Regions from separate parts of the Exiguobacterium sp. KKBO11 genome, predicted to be linked through region 2. Evidence: riboswitches for the same ligand, from Rfam matches in the RefSeq annotation. Region 2 holds a riboswitch; each other region holds the start of a gene.
What was found. Region 2 has a riboswitch for thiamine pyrophosphate ahead of tenA (thiaminase II). Riboswitches for the same ligand answer to the same signal wherever they lie in the genome.
Positions count from the first base shown of each region.

Region 1 (6,102 bases), 250 kb from region 2:
ACTTAAACGAGTAGTAGGTGACATGGATAATTCCTCAATTCTAGCGCTTGCGCGCGAAACTATGAGTAACAGGATAGCATGAAACGATTTCGTCGGGTATCGCAAAGCGAGATTTCGGGAAAAGAACCATTATTCGAAATAGCGTGTGAATTTCCAGGAGTACTGTTTTTTGCGTATACTACAGAAGAAGACTACTTATAAAGGAGTGGAAACGATGCAAGCGACAGTGACATGGAACAAACAGATGGGGTTTAGTGGACAGACGGAATCAGGGCATCACCTGGCGATGGATGCAGCACCCGAAAACGGGGGTGAAAACCAAGCGCCACGACCGACTGAACTCTTGCTACATGCCGTTGCCGGCTGTACAGGAATTGATATCGTCTCGATTTTAGAGAAGATGCGCTTGACGATCACCCATTTCGAAATGGATATCGAAGGAGAACGGGCAGAGGACCATCCGCGGCGTTTTACGTCGATCTCGATTCATTACCGGCTCGAAGGTGATCTCCCGGAAGATAAGGTCCGTCGCGCCATCTCGTTATCAAAGGATAAATATTGTTCGGTCTCGCAATCCCTGAACGCTGAGATTTCCGTTTATTATTCGATCAATGGTGTGCGAAGCGAGGATCCTTTGTGAAGAAAACCGTACTGATCGGTTGTCTGTTGCTTGCAGGGTGTGCGCAGGAGACGACGGAACCAACGAAACCATCACAACCGGAAACGAAGCAACCGACAGAAGAAAAGAAACCGAAACCTGAACCAACGAAAGAGGAACGACAACAAGCACGATTAAAGCAGCAACTTAAAGCGATGTCGACGTCCGAGAAGATCGATCAACTGCTCTATATCGGAGTCGCCGGCACGGAACTTTCAGCAGCTGACCGAAAATTATTACAGACGCATGCGATTGGCGGGGTCTTATTGCTCGGTGGAAACATCACGTCAGAAGAGCAACTCTTGACGTTCACGCGTGCGATTCAAGAGACGAACCAAAAACCGTATGCCTTCGTCGGGATTGATGAAGAAGGCGGACGCGTCAGCCGGGTACCGGATCAACGATTACGGTTACCGACGAGTCAACGGATAGCGCAAGGAGCAGATGAAGTGAAAATGGAAGACGTCGGACGTACGCTCGGACATTTGTCACGTTTTTATGGCTTCAAAATGGACTTCGCGCCGGTCCTTGACGTCAACAGTAATCCGAACAATCCGATCATCGGCGACCGTGCGTTAAGTGCTGATCCGAAGACCGTCGCGACGCTTGGTACGGCCCTGATGCACGGGATGCAGGAGACGGGAACGATTCCGGTCGTCAAACATTTTCCCGGTCACGGCAATACGAGTGTCGATTCCCATGTCGGGCTACCGAAAGTGACGGCATCAAAGGAAGAATTGAAGCGGACGGAACTGTTACCGTTTAAAGAAGCGATTCAAGAGGGCGCCGAGATGGTGATGGTCGCCCATATTCTCTATCCCGCGTATGACGATACGAATCCGTCCTCGCTCTCAAAGCCGATCTTGACTGACCTCTTGCGTCAACAACTCGGATTCAACGGTGTCATCATCACAGATGATCTCGTCATGGGGGCGATCACGAAACAATATGGTCTCGCAGAAGCGGCACGTCAGTCGCTCGTCAATGGAGCTGATATGGCGATGTTTTCAGAGGCAGGTGCTTACACAAAGGTCCATGCTGAAGTGATGCAAGCCGTCAAAGAAAAAACGCTGACGCCGGAGATGCTCGATGCCAAAGTAATGCGCATCCTGAAGCTGAAGCAGACGTATGCCGACAGCCAAGAGCAACAGCGACCAACGAAATCGGAACTGATTCAGCAAGTGGAAGCGCTCAACTAGGACTAGCGAAGCAAAGCGACTCATGCTAGACTAATGGGGCAAGCCAATTAAACACGAAAAGACACTAGGGGAGTCTCCCAGCAGACTGAGACGGAAGTATCCGGACCCTTTGAACCTGATCTAGTTCGTACTAGCGGAGGGAAGTGGCTCGAAACCTTAGATATCCTTAGCGCTTCAGCGCATTTTCGGACCACTCCCTTCAACATCGGGAGTGGTCCTTTTTCGTATGGAAAGGAAGAACATGATGCGTTTACATCTGATTTCGACGGGATCCATTAATCCGCTTGACGAAATAAAGACCTTTCAATCGCTTCAACCTTATACGGATCAGCTGCATCTACGAGAACCGAACTTATCGGCGGCAGAATTACTTGATCTAATTGAAGCGCTCCTTGCGCATGGTTATTCGCCTGATCAGTTAACGGTTCATGATCGGGTCGACGTCGCCCATGTCGCCGGCATCGGTGTGCAGCTGACGCGCCGGTCCTTACGTGTCCGCGATGTGCGACGTCATTTTCCGAATCTCGTCATCGGGAAATCAGTCCATTCGCTAGCAGAGGCACTGGCAGCAGAAGCGGAAGGAGCCGACCGCCTGCTGTACGGTCATATTTATCCGACAGCGTCGAAGCCGGACGTGCCACCACGAGGGATTGACGCCTTGAAGCAAGTCGTCACCTTCACGACGAAACCAGTCATTGCAATTGGCGGGATTACACCAGAACGCATGCCTGAAATCGTAGCGACCGGTGTAACCGGAATCGCCGTCTTATCGGGTATTCTCGGTCATTCGGATCCGCTCGCCGCCGTCAAGCATTATCAGGGGGTACGGGTATGACGAATCACATCATCATCGGCGGTGGAGTCATCGGTTTGACGCTTGCTTACGGTCTCGCCTTTCAGAATGAATCCGTCGTCGTCTTAGAACGCGGAGCAGGTGGACAAGGAACGAGTCGCGCGGCTGCCGGGATGCTTGCGACGGACATCGAGCTGAGAGCGGAATTACATGCACTTGCCGCACGAAGTCGTCGTCTGTATCCGTTGCTTGCACGTCGACTCGAGCGAGAGACTGGTATCGATTGTGGGTACCGGGAACAACCGTTTTTGTTGAAACGTAAAGGACGCGAGAATTTGTTTCCGGCGGTCGGTCAAATCGATCCACGACGACTGACGACTGCATTGATGTATGCCTTACACGCACGTGGCATATCGATTGAAGAACAGGTGGAAGTCACACGCATCGAAGAGAACGATGACTTCATTAGGATCGAATCGAATGCGGGAATCTGGACCGGACAAACAGTGACGGTCGCTGCCGGACGGGGTTCGCAAGCTTTGCTCGATACAGCCGGCATTTCGATCGCGACATATGGGGTCAAAGGGGAATGTCTCGCCGTCCGTCTCGCGGGTCAGCCGTTACGCTCGATCCTGTTTGACGACGCTGTCTACCTTGTGCCAAAAGCAGACGGTCGGATTTTGATCGGTGCGACCGAACTGCCGCACGACGAGACGGTCGGTGTCAGTGTCGCAGGGGTCACGTCATTGCTTCAAGCAGCAGAACGACTGTATCCACCGATTCGTGACGCGGTCATCGAAGAAGTCTGGTCCGGTGTACGACCACAAACGGCGTCCGGCTTGCCATATATCGGAGTCGCCGATTCATCCCGTCGGATCTTCCTAGCGACGGGGCATCATCGGCATGGCATATTACTCGCACCGGCGACAGCGGAAGTCTTGGTAAATACATTACGGTTGATTCAGAAGGAGGAAGTCCGATGAACATTACGATTAACGGCAATGACCACACGATCGAACAGATTAAAACAATTGAGGACATGCTCACGCAACTTGGCTTAGGGGAAAAGCTCGTCATCGTTGAACAGAATCGACAAATAATCGATCGCGTGGCATATGGTCAGACGGTCGTTCGGGACAATGACACATTTGAAATCGTTCATTTCGTAGGAGGAGGATAAATATGCTGAAAATTGGAGAAAAGACATTTGAATCACGCTTGTTACTCGGAACAGGGAAATATACGGATGCTACGGTACAGCAGAAAGCAATCGATGCGTCTGCTTCACAAATTTTGACATTCGCCGTCCGTCGGCTCGATATCTTCGACAAACAACAAGCGAATTTCTTGGAGTCGCTTGATTTAGCGAAGTACGATTTACTGCCGAACACGGCCGGTGCGAAGACGGCGGAGGAAGCTGTTCGGCTTGCGAAGCTTGCGCGGGCATCCGGTATGTGTGACATGGTCAAGGTTGAAGTGATCGGTTGCGACAAGACGTTACTACCTGATCCGATCGAGACGTTACGGGCTTCTGAAGAATTACTCAAAGAAGGTTTCATCGTCTTACCGTATACGTCGGACGATGTCGTCCTTGCACGGCGACTCGAGGAACTCGGTTGTCACGCCATCATGCCGGCAGCGTCACCGATCGGTTCCGGGCAAGGCATTCTCAATCCACTTCATCTACGATTCATCATCGAGCAGACGACGGTTCCTGTTATCGTCGACGCCGGGATCGGTTCACCGACCGACGTCGCCTATGCGATGGAACTGGGAGCGGATGGTGTCTTATTAAACTCCGCCGTTGCCCATGCTCAAGATCCGGTCAAGATGGCGCACGCAATGCGACTAGCTGTCGAAGCAGGTCGCTTCGGATACGAAGCGGGACGTATCGAGAAGAAACAGTATGCGGTCGCGAGTAGTCCAACGAGTGGATTGATTCGATGAACCGTTACTCACGGCAAACTCGATTTCAACCGATCGGGGAAGCGGGACAAGCACGCTTGGCATCAGCGAAGGTGCTGATCATCGGCATGGGAGCGCTCGGAACGGCATCGGCAGAGCAACTCGTCCGCGCCGGTGTCGGCGTCGTCCGAATCGTCGACCGCGACTATGTCGAGTGGAGTAATCTACAACGCCAACAGCTTTATACCGAGGACGATGCGCGTCACATCGTACCAAAAGCGATTGCCGCAAAAGCACGGCTTGAAGCGATTAATTCGACAGTGACGATCGAAGCGCATGTAGTAGACGTCGACCGGGCAGCGCTGACGTGGCTTCTCGATGATATCGATCTGATCATCGACGCAACGGACAACTTCGATATTCGCTTGCTGATGAACGACATGGCGTTGATGCGTTCGATTCCGTGGATTTACGGTGGATGCGTCGGCAGTTATGGGATCACGTTTACCGTCCGTCCCGGGGAGACGCCGTGTCTGCATTGTCTGCTCGATCAATTACCGCGGGATCAGGAGACGTGTGATACAGCGGGAATCATCGGACCAGCTGTACAGATGGTCGCTTCCTTACAGGTGACGGAAGCGTTGAAGTGGTTGAGCGGAAAGACGGACGCCATGCGGACGCGCTTGCTTGCGTTTGATGTCTGGTCGAATACGTTTCAACAAATTAACGTCCAGTCACTGAAGCAAACGGAGTGCCCGTCGTGCGGCATCGAACCGTCCTATCCTTACTTATCGGATCAAACGGTTCGTTTCACGGCACTGTGCGGTCGGGATGCCGTTCAAATCCGCGGAGACGGACAGCGGGACCTGGAACAGTTGAAACAACGTCTCCAGCCGGTCGCTGCGATTTCCGCCCATAATCCATATTTGCTGGCGTTTACGACGGACGAACATCGGATGGTCGCTTTCCGAGATGGACGTGTTCTGATTCATGGCGAGGCGGATCTCGTCAAAGCGAAACGGCTCTATCATGCCTATTTCAGCTAACGTTCACAAAACAGTAAAACTAATTTTAAATATATATGTTTTAAACGTTTGAAAAACAGGTAAATAAGACTTCAGACGTAAATCGGTCTACAGGTTTTGAACGTGAAGAGGAGTGATTCAGATGAAACAAGAATTCGATCCAATCAAGGATCAAGCACAGACGGAAGACGCCCAAGCAGTTGTTCAGCAAGCCAACTGGAATCCGGATCGGTACCGGACGAACTTGAACCCATTCTATCTGTCACCTTGTAGTGTCGAACGTAGAGAAGACGTGCATCAGGATGCATCGAAAATTCTCGAAGTCGAGACGTCGTCGCCCCTCCAACAACTTTTTGAACACAATCAAGCAACGCATAAATCAGAACAATCGGGCAAAAAATTCAAGACAGGCATCGTCGTCGGTGTCGGTGCGATCATCGGCGGATCGGTTTCTGTGATTCGTTCCGTTCAACGCTTTAGAAAACAACGGACGAAATAACACATTCGTCGCAAGAGTGAAAA
Region 1 covers NZ_LUCU01000022.1:245,256-251,357, reverse strand. Annotated here, with positions in the region: gene AYO36_RS08360 (MFS transporter) at 1-24, opposite strand, end outside; gene AYO36_RS08355 (OsmC family protein) at 215-640, shown strand; gene nagZ (beta-N-acetylhexosaminidase) at 637-1,857, shown strand; TPP riboswitch at 1,914-2,016, shown strand; gene AYO36_RS08345 (thiamine phosphate synthase) at 2,099-2,692, shown strand; gene AYO36_RS08340 (FAD-dependent oxidoreductase) at 2,689-3,633, shown strand; gene thiS (sulfur carrier protein ThiS) at 3,630-3,830, shown strand; gene AYO36_RS08330 (thiazole synthase) at 3,833-4,597, shown strand; gene AYO36_RS08325 (ThiF family adenylyltransferase) at 4,594-5,601, shown strand; gene AYO36_RS08320 (hypothetical protein) at 5,723-6,079, shown strand.
Region 1: another riboswitch for thiamine pyrophosphate. It lies ahead of AYO36_RS08345 (thiamine phosphate synthase); the one in region 2 lies ahead of tenA (thiaminase II).

Region 2 (6,102 bases):
GATAATAAGCAACAACAAAATAAAATAAAATTTTAAAACTTAATAAAGTTAGCTAAATGTTAGGAGTTAAAAACATTGTAGGTGAACGAAAAAACTGCCACTCTCGGTATCGAGAGTGACAGGCAAGTAAAGCTAAATCATCCAAACTGTAGCAATTGTTCGTATAGGTCATCGAGTTGCTGTTGGATGCTTTTAGAAACGGTATCGGTCGGTTTTTCACGTTTTGCTAATTTCTGTTCAAGCCGCTCGATCTGCACTTCTAACTCATGTTGTGACAAGCGTTTTGGTTTTTGAGGGGTTACGTGGAGTGAGGAAGACGTAGCGAACTCAGTACGCTTCTGTTGAGCATACGTATACGTACCATGATAACGCGTCAGACCATTTTCGAGCCACAGGATCTGCGGAAAAAGCCGATTTAAGAAATAGCGGTCGTGTGAGACGGCAATCAATGTACCAGAAAAATTCTCGAGTGCTTCTTCGAGTGTCTCTCTTGATTCAATATCGAGATGGTTCGTCGGCTCGTCGAGAATTAATACATTGACCGACGAATGAACGAGGACGGCGAGTTGCAATCGCACACGTTCGCCTCCGCTCAGTGACAAAATGGACCGAAAGACAGTTGGTCCAAAGAACAGGAACCGGGCTAGGATATGGCGGGCTTCCGCTTCTGGAACGGCAATCCGGTCTCTAAACCAGTCGATTAACCGCGCGTCCTCCTCGAAATGGGCATGCTGGGACAGGCAACCGATCCGATTCGATGGTCCACGCGTGAGTGTGCCTGCCTCTGGTGATAATTCGTCAAGCAGCAGTGAGAGCAACGTCGATTTCCCACTCCCATTCGTTCCGACGATCGCGATCCGATCCTGTGCCATGATCTCGAACGAGACGTCATCAAAAATGTGGCGAATTCCGTAAGCAAACGAGAGTTCTTCAGCGCGAAAGACGACTTGGCTCGTGTGATCAGTGGAAGAGAAGGAGACATCAGCGGTTTTGGCTTCGAGTTGTGGTCGTTTAATCCGTTCGATCCGCTCGAGTGCTCGTTCCATTGATTTTGCTTTACGGAATAATTTCTCACTCGGTGGAGACGCTTCGTTTGCCCATTGCCGGAGTCGACGAATCGCTTCCTTCATTTTCTTTATTTTTTTCTGTTGCTCTTGGTAGGCGTGGAACTGTTCCATCAAGCGACGTTCTCGTTCGACGACGAACGCGCTGTAATTCCCTATATAGGTTGTCAGTTCACCGTCCTCGAGTTCAACGATCGAGGTGACGACGGCGTCTAAGAAGACCCGGTCGTGAGAGACGAGCAGGATGGTTCCTGTGTAGTCCCGTAAGAACTGCTCTAGCCATTCCACGGCAGCTAAATCAAGATGGTTCGTCGGTTCGTCAAGAATGAGCAGATTTGGCTCCATGAGTAACATGCGACCGAGACAAATCTTCGTCTGTTCACCACCGCTCAACTGGTGGAAAGGACGAGTGAGTAACGGACGAAGGTGTAACCCGTTCACCATGCGCTCGATTTTCGAGTCGAGTAGATAGCCATCCTTTTGTTCGAACGCATTCGTCGCTTCCGCATATCGTGCGAGTAACGCATCCAGATTCTCTGGTGCTGTCGCCATCATTTGCTCCAACTGTTGCATTCGAGAACGGATCGCGAGGATGTCTTCAAACGCTGTCCAAAGGACGTCGAGTCCGGTCATCGTCTCACTATATACAGGAAGTTGTTCCAAATAGCCGATCGTCAAACCGCTCTTTTGATAGATGACACCACCGTCCGGTTGCTCAAGGCGAGCGAGCAAGCGGAGTAATGTCGTCTTGCCACTCCCGTTTCGTCCAATTAGACCGACACGGTCGTGTTCGTTTAAGAAGAGGGAAACATCCGTTAAGATCGTTTCGCCTCCGAATTGTTTGGTTAGGTGTTGAATGTCGCAAATCATCATAATCAATTGATCCTTTCGCGCGCATCAAAAAAAGGAGAGCGCAAATAGCACTCTCCATCATGTGTGAAAGATGCGCTTTGCTGTATTTTTCAATCATGAAGTTCTAAAAAAGGGCAGACGGGTGCCTTAGAACGCCATTCCATGAAAAATCGCGCGCAACAGATACAATTGTTCCATCAACCAGTGTTTGCACGCGGCAAAGTCCATCTTTTCACACCACCTTTCGTTTCAGATATCTCTAGTTTACTATTTTTTTGTCAGTTACGGAAGTCTGAATTATTTGAACACGCCAGCGATTGAACTGAAGAAGTCACTGAGTCCATCGAATAATTTAGCGAAGAAACCTTTCGTTTCTTCTGATGTTGCGAACGCGTGGATGTCTTGCCCCGCATTTTTCAAACCACTCTCGATTTGTCCCCAGTTGATGTTCGCTTGCTCCATTTGATTGAATAGATTCGTCAACCGGTCCATTTGTGCGTCAGACAACTGGATATTGTTGTTTTGAATGACTTGGACGATCAGGTTTTCGATCTCGACTTTGGTTTCCGGTTTTTGATTGGCGATCTCAGCCTTGATCTCATTCATTAAGTCAGCGACTTTATCCGTGCCGACCGTTTTTCCGACGTCTGATGTGACCGATAATTCTTGCTGTGCTAAATCCTTGCGTTCGTCACTTAACTTAATTCCAGTCTCAGCGGAAGTTTGATCGTACGCTTTCATGATTCCTGTCAGTGCCGATGTCCCGGTCACCTTGTAGGGAGAAGTGATCGTGATATCGGCATCTTTGACACCCGCTGTGACGAGAGCGTTGAGATACATATCCTTTGTCACCCATGTGATGTTCTCCGTCGAGACGGAAAGTCCATCACCTTTTTCCGTCAGTTCGATCTTAGCCGACGAATACATGTTGCCACCTTTTTGCGACTGTGGAATGTTTTTCCCGAGATATTTTTCTTCGTCAGCAGAAGTGGCGATGATCGGTGTGATGCCTTCCGGTGCATTGAGACGGGAAAGCACCCATGCTTTATCCTTTGCGCCGAGCGACTCCCCGAGTGTGACGATCGTCTTATCGACGACTTGTTCGGCAGATGCGGCTGTCGGGAGTAATAGAGCAGAAGCGATAACGGCTGACGCCATGATTTTTGTTGGTGTATGCATAATGAAATCCTCCAATTGTAAGTAACAGAATGAATTATAGTATCAGGTACTAAAGTTAGTGTACGAGAACGAAAGAAGTTCGGAATCGGTCTGTAGATGGAGACGGCATCCGTCTTCTGACACTCCATAGTATAGCGAAAAGAGGACAACTTGACTTCCATTTTCAGCATGCTATAGTGGATGGGAATCGAATAATGACCACTAGGGGAGTCGGTAGACCGACTGAGACGAACGAAGACGTTCGGACCCTTTGAACCTGATTAAGTTCGTACTTACGGAGGGAAGTGGCGTCAAGTCTTGTTCTTCTTGCGCCATGCCCGTGTGTTTCGGGGTGGTGTTTTTTCGTTTCATACTAAACGAGGAGGATGAGATCATGACATTCACACAAGAAATCAAACAAGCGGCACAAGCGTATTGGGATAGTAGTTTTACGCACCCATTCGTACAAGGAATCGGGGAGGGGACGTTACCGCTCTCGAAATTTCGGCATTACGTCATGCAGGATGCCTATTACTTAAAACACTTTGCGAAGATTCAAGCGAAGGCAGCGTCAAAAGCAGACGACTTCGCGACGATCGCGACACTTGCCGAGCATGCTACTTCGACTTACGAGGCAGAGTTGAGCTTACATCAATCATTTTTTGAGCCGCTCGGTATTACGGAAGCAGATCTTGAAGCATTTGAACCGGCACCGACAACATATGCGTATGTCTCCCACATGCATCATGCGAGTGAAGGAACGCTCGGTGAGACGATTGCTGCCATCTTGCCATGTTACTGGTTGTATTATGAAGTCGGACAGCAATTACTGACGTGTACTCCGGAAGAAAAAATCTATCAGCAATGGATCGACACGTACAGCTCGGAATGGTTTGAAAAGGTCGTCTTTGAACAGATTGCACGGCTTGATGCACTGGCGGAACAAGCGAGCCCGACGGAACGCGAGCGGATGAAACGTCATTTCGTGACAAGTTGTTACTATGAGTTACTCTTCTGGCACATGGGGTGGACGGAAGAGACGTTCACGTCGGTCTACGAAAAGATTCCAGCACGCCCGGTATCTTCTTAAACCAGTAGATGGTAGAATTAGGAATACCATCTGGTGAAAGTAGGGATTGGAATGGAAATCATCGTGATCGCACTTGTGATTCTCGCGGCATATGTCGTGCAACAGGTGCTCGGAAAAGTGAAAGTGAGATTTGTTGGGTACATCATTCCCATATTGATGGTGGTGTACGGCACATATGCTACGATTCAGAATTTTCAGGTGTTGCTTCAGTTCGGTTTTACAATGGGGAGTTCCATCGCGACTATCCTAGTCGTCATCCTCTATGTTTCGTTGACTTATTCACTTCATCGTGTCTACAAGCGTTCGAAAGAAGAAGCCGAATATCCGTATCAATCGTTAAAAGACCGAGGCATCCTGTAAAGGAGCTTCGGTCTTTTGGTGTATCACGTCATCATTTTTTCCAGTTTTTAAAGCCGTCACCGAATTCGAGATGCAGTTGATCGGTAAAGACACCGTTCTGAAAGACCGGCACATCAACCGGTAAAGTGCCTTGCGGTTTGAACGTTCCGAAGATCGCTCGGATACCTGCAGGCAGGTTCGGTCCCGCTGATTTTAGATTGCCTGCTTCGGAGTCTGGACCGTTTGGATCGCCTTTGAAGCCATAGACGAGGACGTGTGCCGGTGCGTCCGGTTGAACGGCGACATCGTATGGGTTACGGAGACTGAGCAGGACGGATGGTGTATCCGTTTGTTTCGCATAGCGGAAGATCGAAGCCGGAATCGCTTGTTCTGGTGCAGTAGGTAGTAGTTTAGCACTCGTGTTGACGTTGGAACCGACGATGATGTAATCTGCTGCATCGAGTTGCGCCCGTAATGTCGGGTTTTGGTCGAGCGGTAGCGTAGTAGCCGAGTAATTCGCTGTCGTCACGTGCCAGTTCCGATTCTTCGGTAGGGAAGCGATCGTTTTTTTCATGCTGTCCGTTTGATCCGCCGCAGGAGCGATCACAAGAACATTTGCGTTCTTTTTCGGTTTGAATGGTAAGGTCCGCTGATCATTTTTCACGAGTGTGACCGCGGCTTCCGTCATCGCACGTTCTTTTGCTTTATGCTCGGGACTACCGACGATTTGGTTCGATTGCGCGATTTTTTCAGCTAGGGATGTCGTGTCAGTCGTACCGTTCCAAATTCCGCGTTCTGCTTTCAGTGTCAGAATCCGCTCAACCGATTGATCGATCCGTTCCTCTGAGAGGCGACCATCTTTGACTGCTGCGATCACATCCTTGAAAATCTGATCGAGCTTTGTGACATCTTGCTCGGAACGAAGGATCGTCGGCATGAGCGCGATGTCGACTCCAGCGTCAAACGTCTTTAAGACGGCTTCTGATTCCGTGAAGTTGTCGGCGATCGCCTGCATGTTCAACGCGTCTGTGATGACGATGCCATCGTAGCCAAGTTTTTCGCGCAGTACGCCCGTGATGACATCATCCGATAACGTCGCAGGTAAAGGGAAGGTACCATTTGTCGACGTGACGACTTCAGGTTCGATTTGCGGCATCCCGATGTGTCCTGTCATGATCATATCGATGTCTTCAGCAATAGCTCGCTTGAACGGTACGAGCTCGACTTGTTCTAGCTCCTGCAGGGATCGGTCAACGACCGGTAATCCATAGTGGGAATCGGTCGCCGTATCGCCGTGACCCGGGAAGTGTTTGGCGGTCGCCGCGACACCTTCAGACTGAATTCCCTTCATTAGAGCGGAACCGAGTGTGCCGACGAGCTCCGGATCACTCGAGAACGAGCGGACACCAATGACAGGATTTCCAGGGTTGCTGTTGACGTCGAGAACCGGACCAAAGTTGACATTGATGCCGAGCGCACGCAGTTCGGAACCGATGATATGACCGGCATCATTGGCATATGTGCTACTGCGGGTCGCACCTAACGCCATGTTGCCAGGTAAGTTCGTCCCTGTTCCGAGCCGAGTAACGATTCCACCTT
Region 2 covers NZ_LUCU01000022.1:492,121-498,222, reverse strand. Annotated here, with positions in the region: gene abc-f (ribosomal protection-like ABC-F family protein) at 138-1,937, opposite strand; gene AYO36_RS09570 (DUF1002 domain-containing protein) at 2,214-3,095, opposite strand; TPP riboswitch at 3,289-3,395, shown strand; gene tenA (thiaminase II) at 3,469-4,164, shown strand; gene AYO36_RS09560 (hypothetical protein) at 4,216-4,524, shown strand; gene AYO36_RS09555 (glycoside hydrolase family 3 protein) at 4,556-6,102, opposite strand, start outside.

Region 3 (6,102 bases), on a different contig from region 2:
CGGACTCCTTGGACAAAGATGTTCACAGATGTCACGTCAAGACCTAGTGCCTGACTGAGCGTGTATTTCACGCGACTCTGTACGTTGTTCGCCACCTCTGAGATTTTCGTTCCATAGCTTACGATGATATGCATATCGATATGGACCTGCTCTGAAGCCTGTCGAACGATGACACCGCGTGCAAAGTTCTCACGTTTTAAGAGTTCAGCAAGACCATCCTTGATTTGAGACTGGGATGCCATACCAACGACACCAAAACATTCCATTGCTGCGCCGCCCGCAAGTTGCGCGACGACATCATTATCTACATCAATCTTTCCATAGGTCGTTTTCATCTCGATCGCCACCTGAGTAGCCCCCTTTGAATATTGTATTCTTCTCATAATTCTACTATAAGGACCTACTATTGAAAAGTCGCCGTACTGACTATACAATGAATAAGTGAAAAATAGTAGCGGTCAAATGAACTTTTACCATCATCCTCATCCATTATTTTAAATTTCGAGGTTGTCTGTCAAGTTTTTTTCTTGTCAGCTACTTTTTTTATGTTGCAACCGCCCTGACACCATGCTAAGATAGCAAAGTGTCTATTAGGACGAACGCAAAACAACATAAAAGGAGGCGGAACGCATGGCACGTAAATGCTACGTTACTGGGAAATCGCCAAAGTCGGGTAACAACCGTTCACACGCATTGAACAAAACAAAACGTACTTGGGGAGTCAACGTACAAAAAGTACGTATCCTCGTCGACGGTAAGCCGAAAAAGGTTTGGGTTTCAGCTCGAGCTCTTAAATCAGGTAAAGTCGAACGCGTATAAGGCGCAACCACCGGATGGGAATCTTCCCTTCCGGTTTTTTTATGCCCTCATTTATTTTTCTCATAAACTAATTGTCGCTTTTATTGAAAACGCTTACAATAGGAACGTACTTTATTTTGTCAGAATTGGGGGAAGTCATCATGCAACTCAAACGAGAGATGACGAGTCGACACCTGTTCATGATTTCACTCGGCGGAATCATCGGAACAGGCTTATTTTTAGGGTCAGGATTAACGATTTCACAAGCAGGACCTCTCGGGGCGGTCCTCAGTTACATCGTGGGTGGGACCATCATGTATCTGACGATGTTATGTCTAGGAGAATTAGCGGTCTATCTGCCGGTCTCGGGGTCATTTCAGACCTATACGACCCGATTCATCGGACCAGGGGTCGGCTTTGCCGTCGGTTGGATTTATTGGCTCGGCTGGGCCGTGACGGTGGCACTCGAAATTACAGCTGCCGGCAGTTTGATGGACCGCTGGTTTCCGAACGTACCCGTTGTCGTCTGGTGTACCGTCTTTACGGTCTTGCTGTTCGGTCTGAATGCCGTCTCCGCCAAAGCATTCGGTGAAGCTGAATTCTGGTTCTCGAGTTTGAAGGTCCTCGCGATCCTGTTCTTCATCATTCTAGGTGGCGCTGCTTGGTTCGGCTGGTTACCGATGGAAGCAGATCGTCCGACATCGTTATTTGCGAACTTTACGGCAAGCGGTTGGTTTCCAAACGGGATTCTCGGTGTCTTGACGACGATGATTGCCGTCAACTTCGCCTTCCAAGGAACGGAATTGATCGGTGTTGCGGCTGGGGAGTCCGACACGCCCGAAAAATCGATTCCAAAAGCCATCCGCAATACAGTCTGGCGGACGTTCATCTTCTTCGTCTTATCGATTACGATCGTTGGTGCATTAATTCCGTATGAAACAGCTGGCGGAGTCAGCAGTCCGTTCATCATGGTCTTTGATGCGATCGGTATTCCGTACGCTGCTGATTTGATGAACATCGTCGTCTTGACAGCGTTGTTGTCCGTCGGAAACTCCGGATTATATGCGGCGACTCGGATGTTATGGGCAATGGCGCAAGAAGGGATGATTTCAAAGAAATTATCTTACGTCAATGCACGTGGTGTGCCGATGCGGGCGTTGCTCTTTACGATGATGTTCGCGATGTTATCGCTTCTGACCGCATTTTTCGCAGAAGATACCGTCTTCATTTGGCTCTTGTCCTTAGCCGGACTCGGGGCTCAAGTCGGCTGGATTTCAATCTCTGCTTCGCAGCTTGCATTTCGTCGTCAGTTCGTCCGAAACGGACACGATGTATCCGAACTGAAATTCAAGACACCACTCTATCCGGTGTTACCACTGATTTCGTTGACACTTAACGTCGTCGTCCTCGTCAGTCTTGCGTTTCAAGCGGATCAACGAATCGCTCTATACATCGGTGTTCCTTTCTTCCTTGTCATGTGGGGTAGTTATCATCTCTTCGTCAAAGGAAAACATCTATCCGCTCAAAGCGACATCCGTGTCGCCCCTTCTCAACTCGAAGAATAATTTCATCTAAAAAGAGGCCGCGGAGTCATCCACGGCCTCTTTCCTATGATTGTGCTATTCCTTAAGCGTCCGCATCATCAATAGTTCTCCTTGATGGAGCTCTACCTTCGCTTCTGACGCACACCATTCATTACTGACGGTCAAGGAACCTCCGACCGGTACTGGATGTGCATCAAGTGGATATTTGACTCCGGATAAGCTTAAAGTCGATGGTACGAGTGGAATGAACGAAAGATAATGATAGCTCCCTGCTTCGACTGCATACGTTCCCTCAGCCAAGTATCGTACCTCTTCTCGTTTCGTCACGAGTCGTGCCTCTGGGTATCGCTTCAATAGATATACATTTTGGACGGTCATGTCGAGCCGCCCACCTGTCGCCCCGATAATGAAGGTATCCTCAAACTGTTTCTTCTCTGAGACTGTACGAAGTGCCAGTTCGAGATCCGTTTCATCTTTCTCGGCCGGATGAACGATTGCCCCTTCTGGTACATAACCAAGAGAATCAAAATCACCAATCGTCAGGTCGCATGTCAGCCCAAACGATTCAATCGTCTGAACACCACCGTCGACACCGACGATAAAGTCACCTGGCTGACAAAACGTCAGTAAATCCGGCGCTTCTTCTCGCGGACCGGCACAGACGAGAATCGCCCGCATCTCAGACGCCTCGTGCCGAATAACGGAGTAAGCGTGGCGCAGTCGTGAATAAAAGACCCGCAACGACACCACAAAGAACGTAAGACGGTACCATGTATGTCGCGTTATAAATCAATGAATACGGTACGACTGGACCTTCGGCATACTCGGCAAAAAAGACGATTCCACTGATGACATGACAGATATAACGGAGTCCTGCGCCTAATAACGTCGCCAGGAGAACGAACGCCATCAAGCTTTTCTTTTGTCCATTGCGCGCGGCTAGTCTGACTTGACGCGCGAACAGACCACTTAATCCGACGACACCATACGCAATCGTATAGTCAAGCATCGGTTGAACGATCGTCAAGACTTGTGGAGCGAACATCAATTGAATCGTACCGACAAGCGCTCCCGTGACGACCCCTCCGACGACACCGTGGCGAAATGCCATGACGAAGATCGGTAACATCGCTAAGCTGATTGAGCCTCCTTGTGGCATTTTGAATGGAATCAGTAAATCAAAGACGACTCCGAGACTGGCGAAGATGGCAATTTCCATCATCATTTGTAACCGTTTCATGCTATTTTCCTCCTTCATTGTACGAGAGGACGCAAAAAGGCAGTACGACGAACGCCGTACTGCCTGCGTGCGCCACATCCCTACGTCCGTTTGAACGGAACAGGTTCGAAGGGTTAAAGTCTAAAAGACTCCTCTCAGCCGCTTTTCAAGCGACACCCCTTGCGGTCATCATATTTCGTTTTCTCGTTCTTATTATACGGCAGCCCCTTGACGAATGCTAGTGATCGCTTCCGCATAATCTGGTGCATTGTAGATTGCTGATCCTGCGACGAGAACGTTCGCACCGTTATCGATGCAAAGCTTTGCCGTTTCCGGATTGACGCCACCGTCAATCTCGATTTCAAATGTCAGACCACGCTCTGCTTTCATTTGCGCAAGTGCTGCGAGTTTCGGCATGACACGCTCGATGAAGGCTTGTCCACCGAAGCCCGGATTGACCGTCATCAATAAAACCATATCGACATCCTCAAGGACGTGTTCAATCGTTGATAATGGCGTATGGGGATTCAAGACGACTCCTGCCTTTGCGCCCGCTGCTTTGATTTGTTGCAAGACACGATGGACATGATTCGTCGCTTCGACGTGGAACGTCACGATGTCCGCCCCTGCTTTGACGAAATCCTCGACGAAACGTTCTGGCTGGTCGATCATCAAATGGACATCGAGAATCATATCCGTCTTTTGACGTAAGCTGCTAAGCACAGGTAATCCAAATGAGATGTTCGGTACGAACTGACCGTCCATGACATCAAAATGGATATAGTCCGCGCCTGCTGCTTCGACTGCTTTAACATCGCGTTCGAGATTCGCAAAATCTGCTGATAAGATAGATGGTGCAATTTTAATCATCTTCAATACCTCCGGGCTCGATTCTTGATTTCGTCTATAAACATACCATAGTTCTCATAACGAGAGGACATGATTTCTTGGGCTTCGACGGCTTCCTTGACGGCACAACCGGGTTCATTCAAATGCAAGCAACCTCGGTATTTGCAATCATCTTGTACAGCCACGAATTCAGGGAAACTCCACCGTACATCCTCGATTTCCATATCATACGGAAAATCGAGGTTCGAGAAACCTGGCGTATCGGCAATCAATCCTTCGGCAAGCGGCATCAATGTGACGTGGCGCGTCGTATGACGTCCTCGTCCGAGTGATTTCGAGATCGCACTTGTTTCTAAATCAAGAGAGGGTTCCAGTGCATTGAGCAATGAACTTTTCCCGACACCGGATTGTCCGGCGAGAACGCTCGTTTTTCCAGCAAGTAACGGACGGACTTGCTCAATACCTGCCAACGTCTCACTTGATGTCTCGATGACCGTATACCCAATCTTCCGGTAAGCGGCAATCGCCTCTCGGACAGCCGGTCCTTTAACATCGTCCAGCAAATCCATCTTCGTCAATAGGATGACGGGTTGAATTTCCTTCGCTTCGATCAAAACGAGAAATCGGTCGAGCAAGTGCGCTGAAAAATCAGGTTCTGCCGCCGAGACGACGAGCAATGCCTGGTCGATATTCGCGACTGGAGGGCGTACTAAAAAGTTGTCCCGCTCCTTCACTTCGAGAATATATCCTGTCTCACTTTCGATATGAAGAACGACCTCGTCTCCGACGACTGGACTGATGCCGCGTTTTCGGAAATTCCCTCTTGCCCGTGAACGGACCTCTCCTTCTGGTGTCATGACATCATAAAAGCCACCCTGCAGACGTATGATCGTTCCTTCTCGATTCTCTTCGATGCGTTGTTCCGTCATCCTATGCACTCCTTTTTCATCACATTCATTGTGCGTCTTTTGCTTGATTGTACGTGATGGTTTTTGAACGATACACCGTATCGTCTTTATAGATCGTAATTTTTCCTTCTTCTCCTGGATCAATCGTCACCGGCACGTCGAATGTCTCATCTTGATCAATCGATTCCTCGATGACGGTCCGCTTCCCTTTCGCGTCTTCCGTCTCAATCCGGATGACTTGTTTCGGTGGTTCCTCGTCCTCGTTCTCGCTGACCGCATCATAGACGACCTTTTCAGGGAACGTTGCCGTCACCGTTTTTTCTTCCTCACCTTTTGAGATGAACACAGTCACGGAGTCGTTCGGTTCGACTTGTGCTCCTGCTTGCGGGAATTGACGGATGACTTGATCGAGCTTCACGTCACTTGAAAATTCTTGTTCAAACGTGCCGTCGAGACCCATTTCATCGAGATACGCTTTTGCTTCATCACTCGATAAGTTCGTCAAATCTTTCAATTCAAAGGACGAAGTTCCTTCTGAGACAGTGATCGTAATCGTCTGTTCTTTTGCGATCACTTCCGTTCCAGCAGAGATCGATTGTCGGATAACATTACCTCGCGCGATTTCATCCGACTTTTCACGTTCGACTTCGACTTTTGCGAATCCAGCCTCTTTTAATGTGGCGATCGCCTCTTTTTCAGCGTCATCTGTCACATCCGGTACTTCGACCGGAGCACTACCTGTAGAGACGACCAAGTTGACTGTCGAACCCTTCTTGACTTGTGC
Region 3 covers NZ_LUCU01000011.1:879,703-885,804, reverse strand. Annotated here, with positions in the region: gene AYO36_RS04595 (Asp23/Gls24 family envelope stress response protein) at 1-347, opposite strand, end outside; gene rpmB (50S ribosomal protein L28) at 631-819, shown strand; gene AYO36_RS04585 (amino acid permease) at 960-2,363, shown strand; gene AYO36_RS04580 (thiamine diphosphokinase) at 2,418-3,020, opposite strand; gene thiT (energy-coupled thiamine transporter ThiT) at 3,022-3,582, opposite strand; TPP riboswitch at 3,643-3,752, opposite strand; gene rpe (ribulose-phosphate 3-epimerase) at 3,775-4,431, opposite strand; gene rsgA (ribosome small subunit-dependent GTPase A) at 4,434-5,339, opposite strand; gene pknB (Stk1 family PASTA domain-containing Ser/Thr kinase) at 5,365-6,102, opposite strand, start outside.
Region 3: another riboswitch for thiamine pyrophosphate. It lies ahead of thiT (energy-coupled thiamine transporter ThiT); the one in region 2 lies ahead of tenA (thiaminase II).

Region 4 (6,102 bases), on a different contig from region 2:
TACTTCCGCATGAACCGTTGATCGATCCAGCGCTTCAGGTACCAACCGAACGGGTGAGTCGAATACTGATTGCCATACATTGAAACTGCATGACGTGGTCCCATCGATAAAATCGTCAAATAGTTCGTTTGCGGACGATAGGTTTGCAGTGCCTCTTCCTGGACGTACCGTAAGAGATTCGTAAGCAGAATCGGTGCTTGCCGGACAGCTGTGACGCCATTCTTTGGAATATCGGGATAAGCGACGAGGGTCGCTGCGTCACCCGCAGCAAACAGACTTGGATGATTGAGCGCTTGCAACTGCTCATTGACGAGTAGGAACCCGTCTTCCGTGAAGAGCTTACTATCTGCAAACAATACCGGTGCTTTCGCACCCGTTAAGCGGATGATGGCATCTGACTCGATTGGTGGATGATGTGAAAAGCGGAGAGGAGACGCCTCGTTCAGTGGCCGTTCTCGAATCCAATGAACATCGAGTTCTTGTAAGCGTCTCGCAATCGCTTCCGCTGCGGGGTGTCCTGAAAGTAACTCTGGATCCGTGATCAGTGTAATCGGCACATCCGCCACTTTCAAGGACGCCGCCATCTCGACGGCCGCTGCGCCGCTTCCGATCACGACCGGACGCTTTGCTTGTTGCAAACGCTTTAATGTATCCGGTAACCGGTAGTTCGGTTTGATCGATAATCGTGTCGTGTCTTCCGCCCAATCGAACGAGCCAATATTCGTCGAGACGACGTCATAGGTGTAGCGTCTGCCGGATGCACCGAAGACTAGCTTTTCATCGGGGTCGATTTTGATGACGGTCTCTTCGATGAACTGTTTATCATTGGCGCGACACAGTGCGGCGACGTCGATACGGATCTCATCGATATCGTACGTTCCGTCAGCAAGTCCGGAGTACATGCCCGAGTAATATTGGTACGTCGAGGCATTTAAAATCAGCCACTCGACGTCTTCTGTGGGTCCATTGGTAATGCAATGCAGGTGAGCGTGCCCTGCACCAATCAAGAGGATTCGTTTCATGTCGTTCTCCTTCAATCTGTCTTGCTAGAATGTACCCGGATACGGGTGGCGATAATCATAGCCAAAAAACAAGACTGATGAACAGGAGGATGACCATGAGATAGATAACATCCTGGTGCTGAACGACTGGCACTTCATAATATGTCCGTTCCGCTGAAAAATGACGGGCTTCGAAAGCGATTGCCATCCGTTCTGCCCGCTGAATCGATCGCGAGAAGAGCGGTAAGCCGATTGATAGGAACGCATCACCAGGAAAGCGACTGTGCACGTTCCGAATCATTCGGACTCGCCGTAAGACGCGGACTTCTTCGACCAGTTGTGGCAGAAAGCGGATCCCGGCAAGGAACCCATACGCGAAGCGAGGGGACACCTTTGCCTGGTGAATCAAGCTCATCACGAACCGGGTCGCATCGGTCGTCGTGACGAAAGCGAAACTTAAGCAGACGAACGTCGCCATCCGTAAGGCAAGTAACCAGCCGTGCATGACACTTTCCGACGTGACATGAAACCAACCGAACGACCAGAGCGTGTTCGTACCTTTGCCAAACGCCGCCATCATCCAGAACGTCAATAAGAATAATAGACTGTAAGGTGCGAGCCGTTTCAAGAAATCGACGGGAGCCCATCCGGAGAGGAGTAGCAAGGCGATAGCAAAACTCAGGAACACCAACGTCTTGACCCAGTCATTCGTTGCAATTAAGGCAAACATGATCAAAAACAATCCGCTCCCCTTGATGACAGGATTGAGTTTAGCGAACGGTGACGCGTTCGTCTGCATGGCGCTTCACCTCCTGGAATTGGTACGAGAGTGGACGTTGTAGCTGACAGCGTTCGAGTAACGGAACGTCAGCGAATAACTCGCTCGGACGCCCGTCAAAAGCAATCCGCCCTTGCTCCATGACGAGGACACGATCCGCGTATCGGGCGACGAGTTCCATATCGTGTGTTGCCATGACGAGCGTCGTTCCGTTTTGTTGTTCCGTCAAAAACTGTTCCATGAGCCGCCGTGTCGTCAATCCATCCTGTCCGAACGTCGGTTCATCGAGCAACAATAAATCCTTCGTCTGCCCGAGCATCGTCGCGACGCTGAGTCGTCGTTGTTGCCCCGTACTAAGCGCAAGCGGTGATTGCTGTTTGACGGATGCGAGTTCCAGCCGTTCGAGCAACGCTGTGCGCTCGTCACTCGTCGCTGCCCGGTGACTCCAGTCGATTTCCGCTTCGACTGTCAGTTTGAGAAACTGCAGATCCGGTTGTTGAAAGACATAGCCGACGTGCTCATAAAAGCGTCGCCGGGAGTAACGCTGAGCCGGACGTTCCTGGAACCGATATGTTCCTTGATGCGAGAGCAACCGACCGAGTGTTGCAAGCAACGTACTTTTCCCGGAGCCGTTTGCCCCGAGCAGCATCACCCATTCTCCCGTCTTCAGGGAAAATGTCGCATCGGTCAGTGGATAAGGTGCTTTCGTCGATAATGCAGCGACGTGTAACAAGGCAGTGCCTGCTGTAGCGACTGAGGGAAGCACGTGAAGTCGCGCTGCTTGTGGTCCATCTATGGGTAACGTCTCTAACGTATACGGATACAGAGAGGGAACAGCGACCCCTTTTGCTTGAAGCTCCGTATACGCCTGCGGGAACAAATCCTGTGGATGCGCCGTTGCAGTCACCGATCCGTCCTCAAGTAAGACGATTTTGTCGATGTAAGGTAAACAGACATCGAGTTGGTGCTCGATCAAGACGATCGTTAAATCGTGTTCTTTCTGAATCCGAAAGATCAACGCCATCAGCTCGTGTTGTCCGATTGGATCAATCTGGGCTGTTGGTTCATCGAGTAATAAGATCGTCGGCTCGAGCGCTAAGACCGCGGCGAGCGCGAGGCGCTGTTTCATCCCCCCGGATAGACTCGCGATCGGTGTCGAGAAGGGGAGAGGGAGACCGACGAGTGCGAGTAAGCGTTCAATGCGTTCCTCCATCTCCGCACGTGGAATCGACCGGTTTTCTAAACTAAAAGCGATTTCGCGTCCGATCGTTTCCATGCAGAATTGTTCTTCTGGATTTTGAAATAAGACTTCGACCGAACCGGACCGGGTAACGGTACCAGTCTGTTCGACTTCAATCGTCTCCGGTGTCAGTCCGGCTAGGGCATGAAGCAGTGTCGTCTTGCCACTCCCACTGCGTCCAAGCAAAAGGGTCGTTCCTTGTTCGATCGTCAGCGATACATGATCGAGCACCGATTTCATCTGACCCGGATAGCGGATGCTGAGATCGTCGACAGTAATCATGCGACTTCCCGTTTCGCACGTCCTGCCGCAAACCCGTTCAAGACACCGGTCGCAACAAGGCGACGGACGAGAATCGCTGCAAGCAACCCGCCGAGTAATGCACCACTGATCAATTGTAAACCTGTTGTCGCAAGCAACGTCGTCGTCGTGTAGTAACCGAATCCGTTCGCGATCAGACTATAGACGATGCTACCAATCGCGGCTCCAACACCCGATAACATCAATGTCCAGGTGTCGTAACGGCGATAACGCGTCATCGCAAAGACGAGTTCCGCACCAAGTCCTTGGCAGACCCCGATGAGAAGAGCCGATAAACCAAAGTGACTACCCGTGAACAGCTCGACGGCTGCCGCGACGATTTCCGCGATGAGGGCGGCACCTGGTTTTTGAATGATTGCTGCGACGAGCGGGCTCGCGATGATCCAGATCCCAAACATCCAGTTGGCGCCGACTGGTCCGAAGATTGCAGACATCGGTAACCAGAGTGTTGACCAACCGAGATAGATGACCCCGCAAGCGACGGCGAGCATCATCATGACCATGATTTCTTTCATTTTCCAGTTTTGCATTAGGTACGTCCTCCTTAGAATGGGGGAGACGCCAAAAAAGACCGCCCTCCGTAAAAAAGAGAGCGGTCCTCAGAAAAACTGCGCGCAGCAGGAGTCATTGGATGTGATCGCTCCACTTTCCTACGCTAGTATGAACTAGATCAGGTTCGAAGGGTCCGAAGTGAATCGTCTCAGCCAAATGGGCTCCCCTAGTGGATATGGTAATAGATGATACGCTGTTCACTTTAGGCAATCTTCTGTCTATTGTCAAGACACAAAAAAACGATACGCCACGAAGGGCGTATCGTCAAACGACTTATTTGTTGTCTTCGTTCTCTTCTTTTGCTTCTTCTGAAGACTCTTCCGTAGCTTCCGCTTCGTTGTCTTCGCCAGCTTCCGCTTGCGCTTCAGCTTCTGCTTCTTCGATTTCCTCAAGCTCTTGTTCAAGCGTTGATTCGACGACAGCTGCGACTTGAATGTCGCCTTCTGTGACGATACGGAAATCTTTTTGTTCCGGAAGATCAGCTACAGAGATCGAATCGCCGATTTCGAGGTTCGTGACGTCGACTTCGACGTTCTCTGGTAATTTATCTGGTGTTGCTGCGACTGTTACTTTAAAGAGTGTCTGTGACAGGAATCCGCCGACTTTAGCGCCAGCTGCTTCACCGACGAGTACGACGTCTGCTTCGACTTCTGTCTCTTCATCCATTTTAACGGCGATGAATTCAACGTGATCGACAGTTGGTGTGAAGACATCCATATCACGACGGTTGATCAAGACGTTAATATTTTTACCGTCGAGTTTCAGTGAAATCAAGACGTTCTCACCGTTTTCTCGAACGATTTTAAGCAATTCTTTTTCTTCGAATGCGATTGGTGTACTTTCCACTTTGTAACCATACACGACACCAAGAGCTTTTCCTTCATGACGTAATTGTTTACGGAGTGAGCGTGGACGTACCTCGCGTTTTTCGGCTGTTAATTTAACTGACATGTTCATTTCCCCCTTGAATTTGGTATAGCCCTCAAAAGGTAATGAATGTAGGAGCAGGACAAGTCCTGAACAATATGAAACATGCTAAGACAATCGGTTCCAGACTCGCATTGAGCCTGACGCTTTCGTGACTTTGCATTTCTCTCCCAGGTCATTACGCTGATATTGAGAAACATGTGTGAGTAAGTCACCGGTTTGATGCGGTGCTAGTGAGTTTATACCCCTATGTTTTAAATCCTTAAACCTCTATTTTTTATTTTTTAAAGTCGAAAGACCTCCAAACCGCTTGAAATCAAGGGTTAAGAGGTCTTTCATTTTTTTCATTTTTTATGGTGATGCGTTGGTTTTCACGGACTAATACACGGATGAGACGTTCGATGTGCCGCATCGTCGTCTGTCCCATCGTTGAGATTTGGAGCCATTGATTATGGACGAGATAGTCGCTTTCATATTGAACATGATAGCCCTGGATCCGGAGAGCGTCTCCTAAAGCGGTTGCCGACGGATGGACGATCGTCAGAATTCCCGGCGCTTGTGCTTCTTGAGTCGCAAGCAGGTTAAAACCAGTCGCCCGAACGGCCTGTTCGAGATAAGTCATCTTGATGGCGGCTTGATCGAGATCAAGGGCATCGAGCGCTGCCTGACAAGCAAGCAACAAGTTCGATGAGCCGGAAAAGGCGACGCCTTCCGCATAGAGTCCGAGATCCAGATAACGTGGAATTCGTGGAGAAGGTAGGATGCTGTCTGTATGACCGATGAACGCAAGACCCGGTAAACCACCAATTGCTTTTCCGGAGACGGTCGTGACGAATTTGCAACCAGCGTATGAGAAACGTCCGGTTCCGACGGCGCTGATCGCATCGACGATGAGTGCGGTTCGTTGATCCAGCAGCGCTTTTACCGCATCGAGATCGTAGAGAACGCCCGTAGACGTCTCACAATGTGTCAACCAGATCCAGTCGTATTCCGTTTGATGCAGTTGACTCGCGAGTTGTTCCAAGTCGATTGGGTGACCGGACGGAAGCAGGTGGACATCAAAGGACTTCCCAGCTCGTGCCGCGTGATCGATCAAGCGTTGACCGAACTCACCACCGTTTAGGATCAATCCGTGTCCACTCAGTTGTTGTGCGACGATATCATTGGCAAGGGTGCCACTGCCGACAGCCATCGAGACATGTGGCAAATCCAGCAACTGACACATCCGACCACGTAAATCTTGATCGAGCTGGCGCATCGAAGCCGTCCGATGCGGGCGCGGT
Region 4 covers NZ_LUCU01000011.1:1,266,634-1,272,735, forward strand. Annotated here, with positions in the region: gene AYO36_RS06655 (NAD(P)/FAD-dependent oxidoreductase) at 1-1,022, opposite strand, end outside; gene AYO36_RS06660 (energy-coupling factor transporter transmembrane component T family protein) at 1,078-1,800, opposite strand; gene AYO36_RS06665 (ABC transporter ATP-binding protein) at 1,772-3,301, opposite strand; gene AYO36_RS06670 (ECF transporter S component) at 3,298-3,870, opposite strand; TPP riboswitch at 3,971-4,070, opposite strand; gene AYO36_RS06675 (50S ribosomal protein L25/general stress protein Ctc) at 4,166-4,843, opposite strand; gene AYO36_RS06680 (GNAT family N-acetyltransferase) at 5,136-6,102, opposite strand, start outside.
Region 4: another riboswitch for thiamine pyrophosphate. It lies ahead of AYO36_RS06670 (ECF transporter S component); the one in region 2 lies ahead of tenA (thiaminase II).